Regions from separate parts of the Shimazuella sp. NTD248 genome, predicted to be linked through region 1. Evidence: predicted binding sites of a transcription regulator. Region 1 holds the regulator's gene; the other holds the start of a gene.
The links. The regulator NrdR, encoded in region 1, represses ribonucleotide reductase genes. The targets are predictions, from matches to a motif close to AACACNATATATNGTGTT.
Positions count from the first base shown of each region.

Region 2: the regulator NrdR is predicted to act here: its motif matches at 6,118-6,135, upstream of nrdJ (ribonucleoside-triphosphate reductase, adenosylcobalamin-dependent).

Region 1 is NZ_JCAJZT010000012.1:35,745-47,860, forward strand. It holds gene AC5WOE_RS18885 (cation-translocating P-type ATPase) at 1-1,452, shown strand, start outside; gene AC5WOE_RS18890 (hypothetical protein) at 1,468-1,701, shown strand; gene AC5WOE_RS18895 (YdhK family protein) at 1,887-2,441, opposite strand; gene AC5WOE_RS18900 (sensor histidine kinase) at 2,523-3,584, opposite strand; gene AC5WOE_RS18905 (response regulator) at 3,581-4,282, opposite strand; gene AC5WOE_RS18910 (hypothetical protein) at 4,358-4,534, opposite strand; gene AC5WOE_RS18915 (copper ion binding protein) at 4,905-5,108, opposite strand; gene AC5WOE_RS18920 (heavy metal translocating P-type ATPase) at 5,214-7,622, opposite strand; gene AC5WOE_RS18925 (cation transporter) at 7,704-7,880, opposite strand; tRNA gene AC5WOE_RS18930 (tRNA-Leu) at 8,177-8,265, opposite strand; tRNA gene AC5WOE_RS18935 (tRNA-Gly) at 8,278-8,352, opposite strand; tRNA gene AC5WOE_RS18940 (tRNA-Phe) at 8,356-8,431, opposite strand; gene AC5WOE_RS18945 (DnaD domain protein) at 8,492-9,790, opposite strand; gene nrdR (transcriptional regulator NrdR) at 9,879-10,385, opposite strand; gene AC5WOE_RS18955 (SDR family NAD(P)-dependent oxidoreductase) at 10,625-11,401, shown strand; gene AC5WOE_RS18960 (glyceraldehyde-3-phosphate dehydrogenase) at 11,478-12,116, opposite strand, start outside.
Region 2 is NZ_JCAJZT010000007.1:46,317-58,432, forward strand. It holds gene AC5WOE_RS15460 (endonuclease MutS2) at 1-1,632, shown strand, start outside; gene AC5WOE_RS15465 (aromatic acid exporter family protein) at 1,772-2,713, shown strand; gene AC5WOE_RS15470 (M2 family metallopeptidase) at 2,763-4,331, shown strand; gene AC5WOE_RS15475 (TetR/AcrR family transcriptional regulator) at 4,881-5,471, shown strand; gene AC5WOE_RS15480 (DoxX family protein) at 5,492-5,926, shown strand; gene nrdJ (ribonucleoside-triphosphate reductase, adenosylcobalamin-dependent) at 6,243-8,507, shown strand; gene AC5WOE_RS15490 (phytoene desaturase family protein) at 8,878-10,161, shown strand; gene AC5WOE_RS15495 (UbiX family flavin prenyltransferase) at 10,176-10,745, opposite strand; gene AC5WOE_RS15500 (YciI family protein) at 10,904-11,194, shown strand; gene AC5WOE_RS15505 (hypothetical protein) at 11,238-11,408, opposite strand; gene AC5WOE_RS15510 (RsmF rRNA methyltransferase first C-terminal domain-containing protein) at 11,494-12,116, opposite strand, start outside.

The sequences.
Region 1 (12,116 bases):
TATCTGCCAAAACAAACGGAATGGAAACGGGTGCATGAGCTTCCATTTGATTCAGCCAAAGGAAAAATGAGTGTTGCTTGTAAAAAAGAAAACAACTGCTTTGTATTCACAAAAGGGTCGATGGAATCGATCCTGGAAATTTGTTCTTTTGCCCAAATAGATGGGAAAGTAGTCCCATTATCGCACGAACATCGCCGTTATCTCGAAGATATTCATACATCCTATTCTGATCAATCTATGCGTGTATTAGCTTTCGCTTATCGTCCCATTGAATGGGAAGCGAAGGATGAAAAAATAGATCAAAATGATTTTATCTTAGTCGGTTTAGCTGGAATGATAGATCCTCCCAAAGATGATATTGCAGAGAGTATAGCAGAAACCTATCGTTTAGGTGTTCGACCTGTAATGATTACTGGTGATCATCCCTTAACGGCTATATCGATTGCTAAAAAGATAGGTATTCATTCTACACCTGTTGTCATGACAGGGAAAGAATTGGATAAGTTAAGTGATGCAGCATTAAGCAAACGAGTAAATCAAATTCATGTTTTTGCTCGTGTAACACCCGAACAAAAGGTTCGAATCGTACAAGCTTATCAAAATCAAGGTATACAGGTAGCCATGACTGGAGATGGTGTAAACGACACTCTTGCTATTAAACAAGCCAATGTTGGGATCTCAATGGGGCAGACGGGGACAGAAGTAACCAAAGAAACTTCCGATATGGTGTTGAAAACCGATCAATTTTCATCCATCATTCATGCTGTCAAAGAAGGACGTACCATTATGACAAACATCCGTAAAGCACTAGGTTGTCTGTTAACAGGCAACCTAGCAGAGGTACTTGTCACAGGTGTGGCAGTATTAATCGGAATGCCTCTTCCACTCATCCCTATTCAGATTCTATTAATGAATATGCTAACGGATGCACTGCCAGCCATGATTTTAGCCACTAGTCCAGGGAATAAAAATAATCAGAGCAAACGTATTCAAATTGCAGATGAAGATCTTTACCAAAAAGTCGTGATACGTGGAACATTGTTAGGATTAGGTTCCTTAGGTCTATTTGCTTTCAGTCTTATGAAAGGGGTTAGTTTACCTATTGCGCAAACATTAACTTTCGCCACTCTTGTAATAGGACAACTAATTCAAACATTCTCATGGAGACAGGAAGGTTTAGAAGAAAAGGCTTTTGATTGGATGAAAGATCGCTTCTTGATTGGTGCACTTGGATTTTCCTTCTTGACCTTGGCAGCTACTATCTATATCCCTGGTTTAAGGACTTTCTTCCATACTGTGCCATTAAACACCGGACATTGGATACAAGCATTCTTAGTGGCCGGGTCCATTACAACAATTTCTAAACCTATCTGTTCCTTTGTATCTCGATTCAAAAGAACCACATCTATGCAAACCAATAATAATGGGTTGATCCATTTAAAAACGGCTTAGGAGGAATGAATAACCATGGGTTCTCCAGTACAAAAATGGATTGTGGGATCAGCGCTACTATTTTCTATACCGGCACTTCTTCCCATCTACCGTAAAACAATCAAACCGATTACTACTCAGGGTAGGGAAACATTACAGGATTCTATCAAACAAGTGAAAGTTCTCGCGGTAAAAGCTAAACATGAACTAGAAGATATTTGGCTGGAAGCACAGTATGATCAAATAATGAAAGACAAACAAAGAGAGTAAGCGTTGTTCATTTGCATCTGACACTAATAGACTTAGGAAAAATGCAGGTTTAAATTGAATATACTCAGATAAATAGCAAAGAAATATTGTTCGTTTGCAGTTTTGTTTGCCAAAAAAAGCAGGTCAACTACATCAAGTAGACACCTGCTTTTTTCAATTCCATGACATAATTTTTTTTGATTGCGCTACTTCGGGGATAGCTCACTTTCTGTCACCCATTCATGATTTTTCACTTTCGCTCCTCCTGTTGTTGGAGTGTAATCGACCATATACACGGTCGTTTTTTCACTTGATTCAATAGTCGCAGTTGCACCCTTCATTCCGGGCATATGGTCTGCTTCTAGCATAACTTCAGTTCCTGGTTTTAAAGGTTGATTTTTTGCATTTTTCATTTCTTCTTTAATAACCCACTTATGATTTTTTATTCTTTCTCCCCCTGTTGTGGGAGTATAGGAAACGACATAAGCTGTTGTATCATAAGCCCCTACAATGGTAGCAGTCGCGCCTTTCATCCCTGACATGTGGTCTGATTGTATCATCACTTGACTTCCAATTTTATATTTTGGATTGATTGCTTTCTTTAACCCCTGAGGTAATTGAGCCGAACTCGAATGATGCATTTCGGAATGATCCATTCCTGACATTTGAGAGTCCATGTTTTTGTTGTCTTTTGTTGCATTTCCGCATCCACTTAGAGCCACAATTACAACAAGAGAAAGAAAGATAAGTAGTTTTTTCATTTTCCCATTGACACCTCTGATTCTTTTTATTATTCACAAATAATGCTTGATATCACTGAACTACGCTAAGTGTTCCATTACTTATTTCGGAATGGAAATACATACTGTTGTCCCTATTCCTTCCTTACTTTCCATGTTAATAGAACCATCATGTGCTTCCACCAATTTTTTGACAATCGTTAACCCAATTCCACTTCCACCTAACTCTCTACTTCTCGATTTTTCTACACGATAAAACCTTTCAAATACTTTAGGCAACTCCGCAGCTGGAATCCCAATTCCTGTATCTTTCACTGTGATTTTTGCATCTCTGTCTTCGTCTGTTACTTCCACCGTAACTCGTCCACCAGAAAGGGTAAACTTAAGCGCATTTGATAGCAGATTGATTAAAATTTGCGCGATTCGATTTCGATCCACAAACACAGAAACACGTTCTGGAGTGTTCACGACTAGTTTTACTCCTTCTACTTTAAAATTCGTTTCCATCGCTCGAGTACTCTGTTCTACGATCTCAACTAAATCCACTTTTTGTTTTTGAAGGATAAAACTAGGGGATTCTACATTGGTTAATTGCTCTAGATCCCCCACTAGATGAATGAGTCGTTCCAGTTCTTCTTGACAAGATCGAATTCGTTCAGGGGTTGGTTCCCAAATTCCATCTTCAAAAGCTTCCATGTGACTTTTCAATGTTGCCAAAGGTGTGCGAAGCTCATGAGCTATATCTGACGTAAGATTTTTTCTGAGTATTTCCTGCTCCTGTAGCTTGATTGTTAAATGGTTGAATGCTTGACCTAAATGAGCTACTTCATCTGTTCCCGCCACTTTTACACGAGAGTCCAAATTTCCTTTCGTTACTTGCTCGGTGATTTTTCTCATCTCAATAAGCGGAGAAGTAATTCGTTTTGCGATAGAAAGGCTGATGAAAATAGCAAGTAAAACAGTTCCTACTACCGTCCATAAAGTAGATTGGATCAGTGCCTGCTCAAAATGATAATCATAATAAACCATCTGAGAATCTGGTAATGGAAATTTTTTTTGATAAAGGGAAATATGATAATGCATTTCTACGAGAAAAATAATACTCGCTAAACCTACCATCCCAGAAGCAACTGCAACAAACATTATCGTTAATCGTTTTTTCATCGTGTTTGAGATTTTCCTCCTGCAAATCGATACCCAAATCCATAAACAGTAAGTAAGTAGGTAGGTTTTTTAGGATCGGTCTCTATTTTTTGACGTAGATTTTTCACATGTTGATCGATCGTACGATCATCCCCCATATAGTGAAAACCAATCACTTTTTCTATTAATTCTTCTCGTGAAAACGTCCGCTCAGGGTGGCGTGCCAACACAAGCAGCAATTTAAATTCTGCTGGAGTGAGATGTATCTCTTCTCCTTTTTTTAATACCATTTGATTATCTCGATCAATCTCCAAATCCCCATTTTGAATCGTTACTCTTGATGTGACGAGATCATGATCGGTTCTACGGAGAATTACTTTCACTCGTGCGACCACTTCCCTCGGACTAAATGGCTTGATCACATAATCATCTGCTCCTATGGATAATCCTCGGAGTCTATCCCTTTCGGAAACTTTTGCGGTTAACATAAGGATAGGTATGGGCAAATACTCACGTATCCGGTGACAAACCGTTTCTCCGGATATATCGGGTAACATCAAATCGAGGATAACAAAATCTATTGCTTCTCGTTCGATGGTTTTTAATGCTTCTGTACCATTGGCAGCTTCTATGGTTGTAAATCCTTCTTTTTGAAGATAAGAAGTCAAGACATCACGTATTTTTTCTTCATCATCCACGATTAGTACTACTTTATTCATTTCATCACCTACTTTTATACAAAAAGAGCTGAATGCTGTAACCAATGATTTCTTGTACTAGTTCCATCATGAAGATCAATAGTCAAACTCTTTTTCACCTGCCACAAAAGTTAAATCAGATCTTTCCGAAACCCCAATCGATACAAGCAGATTTTTGATTACAGGCGGATTAGAAATCGCATTCTCATCTGTCGCTATACTTAGAAATTTTTGGACTGGGTATTTGGCCACCTTCCTTATCAGAAGTTTCATCCATTTGAGCTCTATTTATTAAAACAATGGAAGAAATAATTACCCTTTTTACTGATTTACTCATGATGTTCCTCTCTTCATTATTTTAATGAGAGATTGTGAGGATCGTATGAGGATAATTTATTTCAAATAACAATTTAAGCGAATCCCTTCTTGTGTATGAAACCAAATAATGAAGTCAAAAAAAGGAACAACCACTGAAAACAGCTCATTGTTCCTTTTTCTTGCAAGCAATCATTTCATTAACTTGTGCATCGTTGTCAAAAGCTCATTTGATTTTCAAGTAGCTGATCTCTCATAAAATTCAATTCTTTCTAGTTCATTTTCATTTGCAATATATTTTTTTATAATATACTCCCCTATTCTATATTTAGGAAACGACTTCATATCCTTGATCTTCGATTGCTTCTTTGATTTGGTCCAAAGACAATTTCTTTTCGTCATATGCTACCATCACCGTGTCACTAGCCAAATCCACTTTTCCTTTTGAACCGATTGCTTGTAGTGCTCCTTCGATGGCAACAACACAATGATTACAACTCATACCTTCTACTTTTAACTTTACTTGTGACATTGGTTAACTCTCCTTTGTATTTTGATTTTTCATCTTACTTTACTTTCTCTCAGAGCTTCTCGTTGGATAGCTGATGAATAGCGTCATAGTTATTTGAAAAACCAATTAATGTTTCACTCGTTGCAGGCGTAGAGCATTTAGCACAACAGACACAGAACTAAGTGCCATTGCTGCTCCTGCTAACCATGGTGCTAGGAAACCAAAAGCAGCAATCGGAATTCCAATGACGTTATAGGCCAATGCCCAAAAAAGATTTTGTTTGATGTTGCGCATCGTTTTTCGGCTCATGAAGATCGCATCGGCAATACTTTTTAAGTCGCCTCGCATGAGCGTGACATCTGCTGCTTCCATTGCAACATCGGTTCCGGTACCTATTGCCATCCCAATATCTGCAGTTGCTAGAGCTGGTGCATCATTGATCCCATCTCCAACCATCGCAACTTTCTTGCCTTCTGCTTGCAGCTTTTTCACTTCTTTTGCTTTTCCCTCTGGCAATACTTCTGCAAGAACTCGATCCACTCCCACTTCTTGACCAATCGCCTCAGCAGTACGCTCGTTGTCTCCAGTGATCATGATCACTTCTAGTCCAAAGTTTTTAAGACGGGCAATGGCTTCCTGTGAAGTATCTTTGACCGTATCGGCAACCGCTACTAAACCTGCAAACTGACCATCGACAGCTACTAGCATAGCTGTCTTTCCAGATTTCTCTAAGTCCTCCATGACAGTTTGAAATGCTTCTACATCAATGTTGTGTTTAGCCATAAGTCTTCGAGTACCAATAAACATTTCTTTGTTCTGGACAATAGCACGAACTCCATAACCTGGAATCGCCTCAAATTTCTCAGCATTAGGTACTAATATTCCTTTTTCTTTGATCCCTTCCACAATCGCTTCCGCCAAGGGGTGTTCCGAGTTTTTCTCTGCTGCTCCTACCAAAGTCAAGAAGATTGTCTCCTCGATACCTTCCGCAGCAAGGACATCAGTTAACACAGGTTTCCCATTAGTAATTGTTCCGGTTTTATCCAATACAACAGTGTTAACTTGGTGTGTAGATTCCAAATGCTCTCCACCTTTGAATAAGACACCCCATTCCGCTGCTCGTCCCGATCCAGCCATAATCGAGGTTGGAGTGGCTAATCCCAAAGCACAAGGGCAGGCAATAACCAATACTGCAATTCCTTTTTCTAATGCACTGGCAAATTGTCCTGGGTTCACTGCAAAATACCAGATAAGAAAGGTAAATAGAGCGATTCCTACAACAATCGGTACAAACACTCCTGAGATTTTATCTGCTACCCGTTGAATAGGAGCTTTGGAACCTTGTGCTTCTTCTACTACTTTGACAATTTGAGCAAGAGCAGTATCTTTTCCTACTTTTGTTGCTTTGACCAAGAGACGGCCATTTTTATTAATGGCAACTCCAATCACGAAATCACCATTGCGTTTTTCAATCGGGATACTTTCCCCAGTTAACATGGATTCATCAACTGCGGAGGTTCCCTCCATGACTATTCCATCTACTGGAATCTTTTCTCCTGGTTTGACAATCAATATATCGCCAGTTTGTACTTCCTCAATCGAAATCTGTACTTCTTGTCCATCACGAACGACTAAAGCTGTTTTTGCTTGTAATCCCATTAGTTTCTTAATCGCTTCGGAAGAACGACCTTTTGCCCGAACTTCAAATAATTTCCCAAGAATAATTAAGGTGATAAGAACAGCACTCGTTTCAAAATATAGCTCTACTTGATGATGTCCTTGTTGACCAATACTTAGAATACTAAGATATAAGCTGTAAAAATAAGCTGCGGATGTACCCAAAGCTACCAAGACATCCATATTGGCACTTTTATTTCGCAACGCTTTATATGCTCCAACATAGAAGTGTCCGCCGATAATAAATTGAACAGGTGTTGCTAATGCAAACTGAAACCAAGGATTCATAAAAATTTCTGGAACCCAGATAAACGAGGTAAACGAAAAGTGACTTACCATTGCCCATAAGAGAGGCAAAGATAATAAGGCAGAAAAGAAAAATTTCGTTTGTTGTTTTTTGATTTCTTTTTGACGGTGATCGATATCGTTTTCTGCTTCTTGTTTTGACTCTGCTTTATATCCCAGTTTTTCTACTTTTTGAATCATCTCTTTGCTCGTGACTTCATCCGGATAATATTCCACTCGTGCTGTCTCCAAGGCGAAGTTTACCGTTGCTTTTGATACCCCTGGTAGTTTATTTAACCCTTTTTCAATCCGATTTGCACAAGCCGCACAAGTCATTCCAATCAGTTTCAACTCTACTGCTTCTTTCATCGTTCCATAACCAAGTGAAGAAATTTTTGCTTTTAACTCCGCTACATCCGTTTGTTCTGTATCAAAGGAAACTGTAGCCGTTTCGAGAGCGAAGTTCACATTAGCATCGGAAACACCAGAAACTTTTTTTAAACCTTTCTCTATTCGATTGGAACAGGCTGCACAAGTCATTCCACTAATTTTCAACCTTTGTTGCGTGACCATAGATCAAACTCCCTTCTCTCCATATACCCTATGGGGGTATTTAGGGCGTAAAAATTTTTTACCCCTACTGGGTATATAGCCTTAAACAACATCGTAACCTTGATCTTCCATCACTTCTTTCAAGGTGTCTAAACTTACTTGTCCTTCATTATATTCCACCGTCACGGTTTTCGCTAAATCTGCTTCTACTTTCGCATTAAACGGTTTTAACGCTCCTTTTACGATCACGGCACAATGCTTGGAACCCATCCCTTGCACCTGTAAGTACTTCTTTCTTCCTTATAATCTCCTCCATTGATTGATTTATGCTGTTATGATCATAGCATACCCCCTTACCCTATGTAAAGATTTTTTCATTTTTTGATCCCTCAAAATTTATGTGAGTTTAGGCGATTATCATACAAAAAAAGCCGCCCAAAAATTGGACGACTTCCTCTCTGGAGATGCAATTGCAAGGAAAACATTTTCGTAAGATGAAAGTTTGTACTTCGTTTGCAACCTGTGATCTTCACCTTAAACTTTCCTGGCTTCAAAATCCCCAAAACGCTAGAATATGGTGCCGAGGGCCGGACTTGAACCGGCACGATAGTCACCTACCGCAGGATTTTAAGTCCTGTGCGTCTGCCTATTCCGCCACCCCGGCAAGGCAGTAATTTGGAGCGGAAGACGGGATTCGAACCCGCGACCCTCGCCTTGGCAAGGCGATGCTCTACCACTGAGCCACTTCCGCAACTGGTGGCTCGAGACGGAATCGAACCGCCGACACGAGGATTTTCAGTCCTCTGCTCTACCGACTGAGCTATCGAGCCATCAAACAATTTTCAAACATTTTCAAGTCCTTTCAAACTGACAAAAGTTATTATAGCACGCTACTCTTTATTGTGCAACACTTGTTTTTCTGTTGAACGTAAAAATTTCATTGTTGCTTGAATATCATCATAAGTCCCTTGAAGTTCTTCATCTGTAAAACTAGGCTCGATAACTTCCCGAGCGATGGTTTTAGGCAATTTTTTCACACTAGATTTTCTTCTAGCTTTTGTTGTGCTGGAGTTTTGGTTTGATTGTTTGGTATGTTCTTTGAGCGCTTGTACTCTTGCTTGCTCAGATGTTTGAATATTTAAACGTTTCCAGTGAGAAGCTATTTTTTCTACATATGCCTTTGGTAATTTACGATCACACTTTAGCATGACAAAATCTAACAGCACATTCACAACAGGTGCAGGTAACTGATAATGTGTGAGCAATGATTGAATCAGATTCATCTCACTCTTTGGTACAGCTGCTCCTCCTTGATAGTGAGCTAAAAGTTCGAATGGAGAAATAGTCTCTAACAACTGGAAATGTTTTTCTTTAGGAGACATTGCTGGCTCTGGTATAGTTGGCTTTTCCTTGTCTGAAGGTGAAACAACAGAATTATCGGAATAAGGTGCCGTATTTAAATAATGGAAAAGTTTTTCTAAATTAACATGTCCACTGTATGAAACTTCTGGATTTTGAATAGCTTTTATCAACATAGACTCATCCAACTTAAATAGATAACAAGCTTGTTTCAACTCTGATTCAAGTTGAGAAGTCCAATTAGCAGGTTTAATAATCGATGCCAATCGTGAACGAATAAACCCAAAATCGATATTCGATTTTCGCTTTTTCGTAGCTGGTATTGTTTGAGTAGAAGCAGCAACTTCTTTTTGTCCATATACTTCTTGGAAACTTTTCGTCAAATTGACGCTCTGAATCTCTTTATCTTCTGGCCACACTCGATTTTTCACCATTTGATACTCATCTTTCCCCAGACGGTGTTGCAATTGAATTGCCAATGGCATGGTTTGAAAAAAAGTAAGGGGTGCCAAGGGCGATATAACTTGGTATTCCAAGTAGTTGCCCTCTCTTTGATTACTTTTTTCAAATGTTCGCAGTAAGCCAACTCCCTCTAACTGATATCTCGCTTCTAACAATTGATTATGTGAAATAGAGAGTAATTTGAAGAGATATGTATGTGTAAGCAGAGTGGAAGTTTCTTGTTGGGAAGCCTGCGAGTGAAGCGTCACATATAATCCAACTCCCATAACTCCGACAATTGGTTGATAGAGATGTGTCATAGTAAAAAGATCTGTATCATCCAATGCTTTTTCTTGTCGACTACGAAATTGGATTTCTTGCCAAAACATAGAATGTGACCTCCCCTAATTTTTTCTCCCGAATGAATAGCGGGTTTGTTCATTCTATCGCAAATGGGTACTCAAAGCCAACCAAAATTTATTCTCGATCTATGTCGTTTTCATCCAAAAAATGTTCTATATCTCCTTCATTTGACCTTTTTCGTAAATCTTCCAATTCTCTTACAAAAAGGTGAATGTCTTGAAATTGTCGATAGACAGACGCAAAACGAACATAGGCAACTTCATCGATTTTCACCAACCGTTCCAATACCATTTCTCCTATTTCAGTAGTTGGAACTTCCAAAATACCTACCTCACGAAGTTTTCGTTCCATATCGAGAACGAGACCTTCTAAACTACTCGTCGGAACTGGTCTTTTCTCACATGCTCGAATCAACCCACGTAATAATTTTTCTCGACTAAATTCTTCTCGGCTCCCGTCTTTTTTTATTACCATCAATGGTTTTTCTTCTATCATTTCAAAAGTTGTAAATCGCTCATTACAAGCTTCGCACTCTCGCCTCCTTCTAATCGCTTTTCCTTCATGTACAGGTCGCGAATCAAGCACTCGGCTCCCATTATGATTACAAATCGGACATTTCATTAACTTTCCTCCCGTATCCAGTCTACTATCATTTAAAGATACAGTTAAATGATCAGATGCTCAATCCTGTTTTTTCACCTGAACTTATGAGATCTATTTTATTGAAAAAAGAAGGCAAATTCAAAAAATAGCAACCTATAGTTTTGAAAATTATTCGTCTAAAATATGACAATACTCTATTGGTTTCTTTTTTGAAGTATACTAAAAAGATATTGAAAATCAGGGAGCGTAAAAGAATAGTGAAACGTTTTCAAGATAAAGTAGTTCTCATTACTGGTGCTACAGATGGAGTAGGCTATCAAGCGGCAAAGCAATTTGCTCAAGAAGGAGCAAAACTTGCACTTATTGATAACTATCAAAATATTAGTGCAATGCAATTGTCCTCAAAAGACCATTTTATTTCTGATCGATCACTGTTGATCTCGATGGAAGGAGGCAAAGACTCTGAAATAACAGTCTGTATTGATGACATTGTACAATATTTCGGCACCATCGATATTTTCGTATATGCATCACCAAATGATTGTATGGTTGGCCCTATTGAAGAAGTGGAAGAAAATGAATTAGATAAATTGTATCACCACGTAAAAGACATTGTTTTTCTCATTAAACAAGTGATCCCCATCATGCAAAGAAACGGAGGAGGCTCTATTGTAACTTATGGTACAGTTGCTGGACTCATGGGACTTCCTATGCTTTCATCACATGTTATGTTACAACATGCCTTGTTAGGATTAGTCAAAACAGTAGCATTGGAAAATAGCCAATCAAATATCCGTGTCAACGCTGTTATTTCTGCTCCTATTGAATCTAGTTTGATGGACCGCCTCGAAAGCAAATTAAATCCAGGAATGGAGAAACAAGTACGTCAAGATTTCTGCCGTTACATACCGATGAAGAGATATGGAACTACTACAGAAGTAGCAAATACTATCTTATTTTTAGCTTCAGAGGAAGCGAAATATACAACAGGAAGCGTCTACAACGTAGATGGTGGTATGTCTGCTACAAGATAAAAACCGTTCCTCCAATGGAACGGTTTTTTATTTATTCTGCATACAACTTAAGACGTGATCCCCAGATCATAGTTGGTTAAGCAGTAACATGTACTAATTTTTTTTGATGAAGTGTTTCCCCTACATATTTTGCCAGATCTGCCACTCGGCAAGAATAACCCCATTCATTATCATACCATGCGAGTACTTTTACTTGTCTTTCTCCCATTACCATTGTCGAAAGTGCATCAACTATTGAAGAATTTTCATTCCCAGTAAAGTCAGTAGATACAAGTGGAAGTTCACAATATTGCAAAATTCCTTTCATTTCTTGTGCAGAAGCATTACGAAAAGCCTCATTTACCATTTCTGCTGTTACATTTGTCTGTAAATTCACTACCAAATCCACTACAGAAACATTTGGAGTTGGAACTCTCAGCGAAAAACCGTTCAACTTCCCCTGTAATTCAGGAATAACTAGTCCTAATGCTTTTGCTGCCCCTGTCTTAGTAGGAATAATCGATTGAGAACATGCGCGGGCACGGCGCAAATCTTTATGTGGATTATCGAGATTATTTTGGTCATTTGTAAAGGAATGAACAGTTGTCATCAATCCATGTTCGATTCCAAAACGATCATGTAAAACTTTTACAACTGGTGCAAGACCATTTGTGGTACATGATGCGTTGGAAATAATGTGATGGTTTTCAGGATCATAAATTTCATGATTCACTCC
Region 2 (12,116 bases), on a different contig from region 1:
GAATTAGAAGAATCTCGAGAGATAGATAAAATTTTAGCTGCTCTATCTAACTTAGTAGCAGAAGTAACCAACGAATTAACCGAAAATGTAGCAATCTTAGGAGAACTGGATGGTTTATTTGCTAAAGCAGAGTATGCAAGGGTAGAGCGAGCCATTGTTCCAAAGATAACCCAAAAGGGGCCACTTAAGCTAAACGAAGCTCGTCATCCTCTTCTCGATCGAGAATTAGCTGTTCCTATCGATCTTGAATTAGGGAGTGAAACCCATGCCATTATCATTACTGGTCCCAATACGGGTGGTAAGACAGTTACATTAAAAACCGTTGGTTTGTTAGCGCTAATGACGCAGAGTGGATTTCCCATTCCTGCGTTAGATGGAACCGTAATGCCTGTATACAGTGGGGTATATGCAGATATTGGCGATGAACAGAGCATCGAGCAAAGTTTGAGTACATTTTCTAGCCACATGACAAAAATTATTCGAATATTACACGAGATAGATGGGCGTAGTTTGGTTTTATTCGATGAACTTGGCGCTGGTACAGATCCAACCGAAGGGGCTGCCATGGCAGTAGCTATTTTAAATCATGTGCTTCAAATTGGTTGTTCGATTGTAGCTACCACTCATTACAGTGAACTAAAAGTATTTGCCCATACCCATCCAAAAGCAGTGAATGCAAGTGTGCAGTTTGATGTGGAAACCCTTCGCCCGACTTATAAGTTAGAAGTCGGGGTACCTGGTGAGTCCAATGCTTTTTCGATTGCAAAGCGGTTAGGATTGTCCGATGAAATTATCGAAGCAGCCAAAAAAGAGATATCGCAAGAAGAGAGCAGACTAGAAGAAGTAATTACCTCTTTGGCTAAAGCGAAACGAGAAGCAGAAGAAGAAGGCATAAAAGCCCTGTCACTCAGGGAAGATGCAGAGAGATTATATCAAGAAATACGCGAGAAATGGCAATTATGGGAAGAAGAAAAGTTTCAATTGCAAGAGAAGGCAAGACAAGAAGCTCGCTCGATTGTAAATATTGCAACACGTGAAGCAGATGAAGTGCTGTCAGAGCTTCGTCAATGGGCCAAAGAACGTCCGCAAGATGTAAAAGAACATAAGCTGACAGAAGCACGCAGCAGGTTACAACAAGCTAATCCAGGCGTTACTTTAGTAGCACAGACGGAAATCTTTGCTCCTGAAAAGGAACAATTGATTGTTGGAGATGAAGTAAAGGCGAAGAGCTTTGGGCAAAAAGGTACGATTGTCGAGGTGCTGGCTGATGATCAATACCGGGTGCAAGTTGGCTCTCTAAAGTTGGTATTAGATCGCTCAGGACTTACCAAACTAAAATCAACTGCAACTGCTACAAAGCCAATAACTTCTGTCCGCAGTCGGTCTTTTGTAAAATCAGAAATAGACCTTAGAGGAAAATTGGTGGAAGAGGCACTTGTCGATATTGAAAAATACTTAGATGATGCGATCCTTGCTGGATTTAAGCAAGTACATCTTATTCATGGAAAAGGCACAGGAGCCCTTCGTAAAGGAGTCCATGCCTATCTCGCGAAACACCGTCGAGTTGCTGCGTTTCGAAATGGAGAATACAGTGAAGGCGGTCTTGGAGTTACTGTAGTAGAATTAAAGTGAGGGAATTGGAATGAAATATTTACCTCCGATTTTGGGCGGGGTATCCCTGCTCTTTTTGGTAATTGGTATTCTATGGTTCTATTATCATGCAACATAAAACATAAATTCTACTCGATACAGCAATCGAAGGTGACACATAGTGAAAATTGGTTCTAGAATCCTAAAAACAGCTATTGGAGCGGGTATATCCATTGCGATTGCCCAAGCATTTCAGCTTACTTTTTACGCATCCGCTGGTACCGTTACTATGCTGTGCATCCAACGAACGAGAAAAAAATCATACGAGATTGCATGGCAGCGTTTTTTAGCTTGCTTGATCGGTTTGAGTGTGGCAGCCGCCATATTTACTGTTTTAGGCTATAACCCATGGGCAATTATCGTTATCTTGCTCATCAGTATTCCATTGATGATCCGTTTTAAAGCTAAAGAGAGTGTTATTGCAAGTTCCGTGTTTATCTTTCATTTATATGTAATGAAGCATATTACTTGGCAACTTGTCATTAATGAACTCGCTCTGATGATAATCGGGATTACGGTTGGTTTGTTGCTGAATTTATTTATGCCTAGCGCAGACCAAGAGCTGCGCAGGTATCAACAAAAAATTGAAGAAAATTTTCGGATTATTTTCCATGAGATGGCTCGATATCTACGTGAAGGAGATCATGATTGGAGTGGAATGGAGATCGTCGAGACAAATAGACTATTAAAAGAAGCAAAAGAACGATCCGTACACAATGTAGAAAATCGTTTTGATGATGAGGAGTTGAAGTTTTATCGTTACTTTCAAATGAGAGATAAACAATTCGATCTCATCGATCATTTGATTCCTCATTTGGTTTCTTTCCACCCCTACTCAGATCAAGGTGAAAAACTAGCAGATTTTTTAGATCAATTGGCAGAAGGGGTTCACCCGGGAAATACCGCAGATATTTATCTAGAACAGCTAATGGAAATGACACAAGAGTATCGTAAATTGCCGCTGCCTAGTACAGAAGAAGAATTTAATATGAGAGCTACGCTTTTCCTGATTATGAATGAGATAAAGAGATATTTAAAGATCAAAAAAAGATTGGCAAAATAAAAGTATTTTCATTGATTGATTTAGGGATGATAAATAGGGGGAACCTCAAATGGATCGTTTTCTTCGTGATGAAAATAAAAAGTTGAGTTCCATGCTAGGGACTTTAAGTGAAGCAATGTGGAATGTGAATACGACAGGAGAAGAAAAATGGCAAAAAGCGGAGATGGAAGCGGAAAAAGCGTACCGTCAATATGTCTCTGACAAAGAACGTTTTGAAAAGCTGAAAGCACTGCGACAAGAAGTCAAAAAAGATAGCTTAGAGGCGAGACAAGTAGAGCGTCTGTATCAAGATGCATTCTCCAACCAGCTTTCTTCAGAAATTATTCATGAGTTGGTGCAGCTTTCCTCTACTTTGAGTAATCAATTTAATACATTCCGGGCGAAAGTGGATGGAAAAGAAGTAACCGAAAATATCATTCGAGAAACGCTCCTGACAAGCACAGATATGGAACAACGAGAAAAAATATGGCATGCGAGTAAGCAGATCGGAAAAGAAGTAGAAACTGGGTTACTTCAATTGGTAAAACTGCGAAACAAAGCAGCTCAATCACTTGGTTACAAAGACCACTATGAAATGTCATTTGAGTTAGCAGAATTAAACTTAGAGGAAGTTTTTTCCGTTTTTGAAGACCTTGTCCGTCAAACTGATGAACCATTTAAACGCGTTAAGACAGAGTTGGATGACGAGTTGAGAAACCAATATGGTATTACGGATAAAGTGTTATATCCATGGCACTATCATGATCCGTTTTTCCAAGAGGCTCCGTCCATTCCAGGAACAGATTTAACTCCCTATTTAAAAGGAAAAAATATCGAACAGCTTACAATTGATACTTTTTCTTCGCTCGGTATGGAAATTCGTGATTTACTAGCAAAAAGTGATCTATATGAACGGCCAAATAAAAATCAACATGCGTTTTGCTTAGATATAGATCGTCAAGGTGATGTAAGGGTACTGTGCAATATTCAATCGAATCAATATTGGCTGGAGACGATGCTTCATGAATTTGGGCATGCTGTCTATGATAAATACGTAGATCGTGATCTGCCATTTGCCCTGCGTACTCATTCACATATTTTTACAACAGAAGCTGTCGCCATGTTTTTTGGGAGAATGGCAAAAGAAGAAGAATGGTTACATAAATTTATGGGCTTATCCAAAGAGGAGCTTATATCCTGGATGCCTCTGCAACACAAAATGCAGCAACGAAAAATGCTAATCATGGCTCGGTGGATTATTACATTTGTCTTTTTTGAAAGAGAGTTATATCGGAATCCAGATCAAGACTTAAATGCATTATGGTGGAAACTGGTGAAAGATATTCAAGGAGTAGAGCCTCCAAAGAATCAAGATTACCCACATTGGGCAGCAAAAATTCACTTCACGATCGCACCAGTTTATTATCAAAACTATTTGTTAGGGGAATTGATGGCCTCACAAATGCATTATTATATTCAAGAGCATGTTTCATCGGAAATCTTTACAGAGCAAACAGGACAGTTCTTTATTCAAAAAGTATTCCAACCAGGGGATCGCACCGATTGGCGTGGATTGATCAAAGGGGCGACAGGTGAAGCGTTAAACCCAGCGTATTTTGTGAAACAATTTGTATTATGATGAGATGCTTATTTTAAAATTATTGGATTTCATATAAACATTACAAAGAAGATTTATATTTTTGGATCGAATTCCAATGCTTTATGTTATAATGCCACAGAAGGTGTACATCAACCTTTACTCAAAAGGGAATCATGACTGAGAACGCCAGAGAAACTCGTGTCCATCAGTTGACTGTCAGCTCTGATATGGAGCTCTTGGCGGATGGCATCCCCATTCCGCTTCGCTCCGGAAAGAACGGAGGCAATCTCACGTTTTGTGGAGTGGAGGACAAAGAAAACAACCTCTTCACACTCACGTCTGGCGGCCCTGTAGTACTAGTCGATGAGAGCGGCCAGCGCAGCTTCACTGGTCGTGTGGGAGCCACGCTGACGGTCAAGCCGTTGAACGCAGGCTGACGCCTGCATGATTCCGATCCTGAGTGGTGCGCAAGTGCCACTCAGGAGTCCCGAAACACAACCTAGGAAAATAATAACCTAGGTTTTTTAAAACCATCTACAAACCAACGTCCGGTATATATAATAAAATTATCAGGTATGGAGGTAAAACATGAAACAAGAAGAACGTCGTTTTCAAACCAAAAAATTATTACTCGATACGGTAATATCCCTCATTCAATCAAAGGGATGCGAAGCAATTACAATGGCTGATATCGTCAACACTTCCGGTTTATCCAAAGGAGCCATTTTTCACTATATCAAAAGCAAAGACGAACTGTTTACTTGGGTTTTGCAAGATCGCTTAGAACAAGTCAACGAAAGATTTATGCAACAAGTGGCTAAAAATCCAAACTTTGAACAGCCTATGAAGCAAATAGCTGATAGTTTATGGGAGTTAGAAGATAAAAATGATATCACCAATCAAGTATGGATGTATCTTCTCAGTAAATCAGATCAACCAGTTGTGGGAGAAGTGCTCACCCGTTTTTATGATCAATCCTATTCTTACTCCAAAGCTTGGATTGAACAAGGTCAAATCCATGGTGTTATTCCCAAAGAGCTCGATATTAAAAAAACAGCCGAAATGTTTGTTTTGATATCTTATGGGATTCGATTACGTTCTGCTATCCCTAATGTAGAAGCATCATTTGGGGTTTCAGACTTTATTTCGTTCATCAACCAACAGCTAATAAAAAAATAATATGATGAGGAGGAACGAATATGGCACCTTTGATTGCGTTACTTGTTTCATTTGTCATTTTTCGTTTGATTGGATTTGCAGGAGTTTCTTATTTTGATGAATGGTATACTCCTTTACAGGGGGCAGTAGCGATGATGTTTTTACTCACAGCGTCTGCTCACTGGGGAAAACGTCGGGAAGATTTAATTCGAATGGTACCGAGTTCTTTTCCAAGTCCTGATTTATTGGTAACTGTTACAGGATGGTTAGAGATCATAGGGGCTATTGGTATCGTTATCCCCCAAACGTCTGTATACGCTTCGTTGGGATTAGCAATTATGCTAGTCGCAATGTTTCCTGCAAATATAAAAGCAGCGCGAGAAGGATTGACGATAGCTGGACAATCGACTCCTAAAATCGTGGTTCGCACAATCTTGCAAATCATTTTCCTAGCTGCTGTCTTGTTGGCAGGGTAAATGGAGAACGTTATAAGAAAGAAAAAGAAACCTTTTCAGAAAATAGAGGAAAACGGTTTCTTTTTTGATTTTTCCAAGGAATAAAGGAAGATTTTTCGATTGATACTAACAAAATGAAAGCAGGAAGTACTTCTCTATTGTTCCATTATTGCACGAAAAATTAGATTCTTTTCACTTCCGTTTACCCCCTTTTCTCAATATATAGTATGAGTTATACTCAAATAGGGCTACATATTGATTATTAGCAGTCATACCTGCATCCAAACTTAAAACATATCGATATCGATACCTATCCATAAATTAGAGAGAAAAGGAAATGAGACAAATGCACTTATCCGATAATTTTTTAGAGCAATATATAGGCAAAAATCCAAAATGGGGCTTTGAAGGTCTCGGATATATGGTTTACTTACGCACATATTCCCGAAAAAAAGCAGATGGGACACAAGAAGCTTGGTGGGAAACGGTAAAGAGAGTAACCGAAGGTAACTTTTCACTGGAAGAGAAGCGTCTTAAAGAGATTGGTAAATGGGACTATGGGAAAGAAGCGAACTTACGAGAAGAGATGGAACGATTTTACCATCTGATGTTTAATCTTGTGTTAACACCACCAGGACGCGGACTATGGATGTCTGGAACGGCTTATGCAGAGAAAATAGGGGATGCAGAAAACAATTGTTGGTTCATCTCCATGCGTCCACAAAAATATGGAGTCAGTAAGATTAAACCAGCAATCGGCTCCATTGATGAGCTACTGCCTTCCATGCCTGCCGTCTTTACATTTGATCAAGCGATGAAAGGTGGAGGCGTTGGCGTAAATTTGCAACGGAAAAATACAAATAGGATGCCAAAAGTAAAAAATGAGATTTCCCTTTATTTTATCAGTGATCCAAACCATGACGATTATTTTGGGGAACTCAATGCTTTAGGAGTAGCTCCTGTGGTTGCCAAAGATGATGCTTCGATTTATCGAGTAAAAGACAGTCGAGAAGGATGGGCAGAAGCACTCCAATTGGTAATTGATTCTCATTTTATTGAAGAAAATAAGTATCTTGTTATAGACATCTCAGAAGTTCGCCCTCGTGGTTCCGAAATAAAAGGCTTTGGCGGTGTCGCTAGTGGCCCTGCACCTCTCGTGCAAATGCTGGGAAAAGTAAATGAAATTCTCAATAAAAGAGTGGGAGAGCAAGTTCCTTCTGTAGAGTGGGGAGACATCATTCAAAATATCGGTTGTTGTGTCGTTGCTGGCAATGTCCGCCGGACTGCTCTTATCTTGATTGGGGACAAAGAAGACAAGGACTTTATTGAATCAAAAAACTACAGCCTAGAGAAAAATCAAGAGGCAAGTCAATGGCGTTGGGCGAGCAACAACAGTGTTGCGATTGACGAAGATGTCACACCAGCAGATTTAGAAGAAATGGCGAAAAATATTTACTACAATGGGGAACCAGGGATCGTCAATATTGAGCTTTCCAAGCACCATGGAAGAATTGCCGAAGGACTGCAAGAAAATATCGATGGAGAAGTCGAAGGATTTAACCCTTGTGGTGAAATTACATTACCAAATGCCTCACCATGCAATTTATTTGAGATCAACTTACCCAAAATACATGAATTGATCGATGCGGGAAAAGAAGACAGTAACCTGTATAATGAAGCAAGTTGGTTGGCTACTCGATACGCATACCGCATCACTTTCCGAAACTATGAATGGGAAGTGACGAGAAATATCATCGAAAAACATCGTCGATTAGGAGTTGGAGTAACAGGTATCGCCGATTGGGTACTGATGAAGTTTGGAGATCGAGCAGTGCTCGGATTTGACGAACAACATCAACCTATTTTCAATGAAGATGTGGAAACAGCATTGGATAGACTGTACCAAGCAGTCAAAGAAACCAACTTGACTCATGCGGAGGAGTTAGAAGCAAAACCATCTATCAAACTTACAACAGTGAAACCTTCAGGCTCGATGTCCCTACTCATGGGTGTTAGCCCTGGTATGCATTGGCACTGGTCGAAATATATGATTCGCCGGGTGCGATTTTCAGCAAATTCACCGCTGATTCCAGCTTTGATCGATTGCGGATATTATGTGGAACCCGTGATTTCAGGTTTCCAAAAAGACGGCAGTCCTAAAATTGATCAACATACCCTTGTCGTAGAATTTCCAACAAAAGCACCTACCGCCGAACATCCAAAATTCCAAGCGGAAAATGATGTTCCACTAGCGGAGCAAGCAGCAGTGCAAGCATTGCTGCAGTCTTACTGGTCGGATAACGCAGTCTCTGCAACACTCACCTTTAATAAAGAAGAGGGCAGAGAAGAAAATACTATTGCAGAAATCGCAGCAGTGCTCGAACAATCTACACAAGTACTAAAATCTACCTCTCTACTACCACATGACTCCAATACGTATCCTCAAATGCCATTGGAAGCTATTACGAAAGAAGAGTATGAGAAAAAGAAAGCAAAAATAACCGCAAAACCTTGGGAAATGCTTGGGGAAGTGAGAATGGAAGAAGAGGACGATGCGGATGTCATCGGAGAATGTAAAGGTGGCGTTTGTCCAATAAGATGATTTTAGTAAGAAGCCTACGTTTTGTGATATGATCCCCGAGGCGCTCAGCGGCTGTGACCGTCACGAAGTCAAGCTCATCGAGAAGGGGCAGGTCTAGGGATCCAACAAGATCTTCATGCCCATCGAAGTGTGAGTTGCGCCCCCCTTTTTCCGAGGGGGAAGGCGGTGAGAACATCATGTTCTCACCGCCGCGCATTTAAAGAAAGTTTTTTGTTGACAATACTTGCAATATAACATATATTAAAGATATTAGTTATCTATGATGTAGTTAAAATCATGCAATACAATACGGTGTTTTTTGCTTTTTTTTGTTTTAATCAGCGATAAATGATGTCTATAATATCCTTTATAGATGTGGAGGTTATGTATCATGAGTAAACAATACGAAGCAGCAGTGATTGGTGGAGGATTGGCTGGTTTAACTGCGGCTATTTATCTAGCAAAAGAAAACAAATCTGTGGTTCTCTTTGAAAAAGCAGCAAGATTAGGTGGCTACGCGCAGACGACTGAAAAAAATGGTGCATTGTTTAACTTTGGTCCTCATGCCATGTATGAAGGAGGCGCTGCACTTCAAATTTTGACGGAATTGGACTGTGTACCAGCAGGTGGGTATGCGAAGAAGACAAACAGCGGTCTTATTGGCATAAAAGAAGGAAGGATTGTACATATGCCAATTGATTTGACGGAAGAAGAGAATTTAGAATGGACACAGTTAATGGGAAGTTTAAAAGATATAAGCGTAGAAGAAATAAATAATGTAAATTTAAAACAATGGGTGGAAGAAAACGTACAACATAACCAAGTAAAACATTTTTTCTATGCTTTATGCCGCCAGTGGTCGTATTGCGACAGTCCAGAAGTGTTAAGTGCAGGTTATGTCCTGCGTCAAGGACAGCTCGCTGGAAATGGTGTGCGCTATGTAGAAAAAGGTTGGCAAACGGTAGTAAACATATTAGAGGCAAAATCCTTGCTATTAGGCGTGGAAATTCATACCAATAGTAAAGTAAATAAAATAGATATCCAAAATAATGCTGTTACAGGTGTGCTATTTGCAGATGGAACAAAAGTACTCACTCAAAATGTCATAACTGCCCTAGGACCTATGGAGGCAAGTCGTCTTGTTCCTGAGTCACAAAATATTAGTATGGGAGCTTGGAATGCCAATTCCCGTCCGCTGTATGCTGCGACGCTGGATGTTGCATTGAAAAAACTGCCTCATCCTGATCGAGTGTTTGCTATTGGATTAGATCAATCCATTTATTTCGGTGTGCATTCCTTATCTGTCTCCCTGAGCAATAATGGTGCTCATGTTTTACATGTTTTAAAGTACAACGATAATAATACACAGACAGATCCAAAAGCAGATAAGCAAGAATTGATGGAGATTTTGGAGTTGCTGCAACCAGGATGGGAAGAAGAAGTTGTTGCAACAAGGTATTTGCCGAAAATACTAGTTGCAAATGATACGCATACGGTTTCCCATCATGGAGCTGGTTCTGCACCTGATCCATCCGTACCTGAAATAAAAGGTTTGTATGTCGCTGGTGATTGGGTTGGGAAAGAAGGCCGATTAGCAGACAGTTCGATGGCAAGTGCAAAACTAGCAGCACAACATATTTTACAATCTAAAAAGCAAGAATCCTCTATTGCTTAAGAGGATTCTTGCTTTTATTTTTCTCCCCATCGTTCGACTGTGCCTGTATCGATTCCAAAAAGGTCAAGTGCACGTCCAACGGTATGGTTTACAATATCTTCTAGCGTATTGGGGCGAATATAAAAAGCAGGGACAGGTGGTGCGATGATGCCGCCGCTCTCTGTTATGGCCAACATGTTTTTAATATGGGCAGCAGTAAGTGGTGTTTCTCGAAGCAGAAGAACTAATTTTCTCCGTTCTTTCAGTGCTACATCAGCAGCACGAGTTAATAAATTATCAGTTATGGTATGAGCGATAGCAGACATTGTTTTGATCGAACATGGTGCTACGATCATGCCCATATTATGAAAAGACCCACTGGAGATAGCAGCCCCTACATCTTGAATCCCATAGTTCACATCTGCTAAGCTGCGTAATTCTTTTACACTCATATCTGTTTCATAATGCAGGGTCATCTCAGCTGCTTTGGACAAAACTAAGTGGCTCTCAATCTCTAGTTTCTTTAAAACTTCTAGTATGCGTATCCCATAAATAACACCGGTTGCTCCACTGATTCCAACAATTAGTCGTTTATGTGTCGTCATATTTGAATCCTCTTTCGTTTGTATGTCAAGATATTGTTATTATAGCAACATTTCTTTACTGGGACCTAAACTCACATTAGTAAGTTTTCTTTTTCTCTATGAAAATTATTTTAAAAAATATTTTTAGGTATATCGATTTTGTCATTTGAGAGGCAAGGATGACATATAAGAGAAAATTAGTGAAAGAGGGTGTACTGCTAGCGACAGATTCCTTTCAACCTAGTGCTACTGGCATGAGAGTATCGTATTCTTCTCATCTCGATGAACCAAAAGTTCAAGTAGGTTCTTTCTCCTTAGATAGGACATCGTGGATGACGGAATATATCATAATTGATGTTGAAACAGAGAAAGAGGCTTTAAAATGGGCGTTACAGATGCCAGTGCGGTTTCCAAAATGTAAATTCATTCTTTACAAACCCATGATAATACAAATAATATTCTGCTTTTAGTAAAATGAAGAAAACACATTGTCGTATGCACAATGTGTTTTCTTCAATCGAGTCGTGGATGAAAGACAATCCGCATTTCTGAAACTACAGGGAGAGGAGCTATTTCTTCTTCCGTTTCCTCTTCTTCTAAGAAATGGCTCATATATATCCATTCAGGCTGAATCATTCCAAGGGCAATCCAGTATTTATTTGCAGCAGGCTCTTTAAGCGTCATTTTTTATTTTCCTTACATATGTTTTTGTAGAAATCTACATGAATGCAATTACAGTATATGTAAGGGAGCTTGGGCAGATGCAGAGTTAATTTGATTGATCATAGGAGAAGCGCAACCACTTGGGATAATGATTTTTTAATATTCCTCCGGCACCTTTCCCCCATCCTAGAGCATATCCATCGATGGTTACAAGTGTCCAAGCTTTGTGAGCTGTTTGGACTGTTTCTCCTTGTAAAAAACGATATAATTCGCTATCCCTAGTGTGATACGATTGAACTTGTTTTACCGAATTGGGCTGGAGTGACATAGCCCAAGCATGAGAAGGAAGAAAGCGATTTTTTCGTATTTCCCCCAAGTATCTGCCTGGTTGTGCAACTTTACACTTATCCAGATTGGGGAGATCAAGTGGCGCCTCATACAGATGATCTCCATAGAGTACCATATTCCCTGAAAAAGAGACTGTCTCTACAAATGTATCTTCTGTAAATGCTTTAAGAATAGAAGAAATTTGTTTGGGAATACGTGTATTTTTTGCGCCTTTCTTTGATTTTTTTTCGACTTTATCCTCTTCTACACCCTGCTTTTTTTGTAGTACTGCTAAAAAATGTCCCTCTCCCCGCAGCAAATGGGGCCATAAGCGACTCGTCCTAGCAGTGGCAGCTGTTAATCCATTTTGAAAATGTTGGTGGCTAGGAACTTCCATTAATT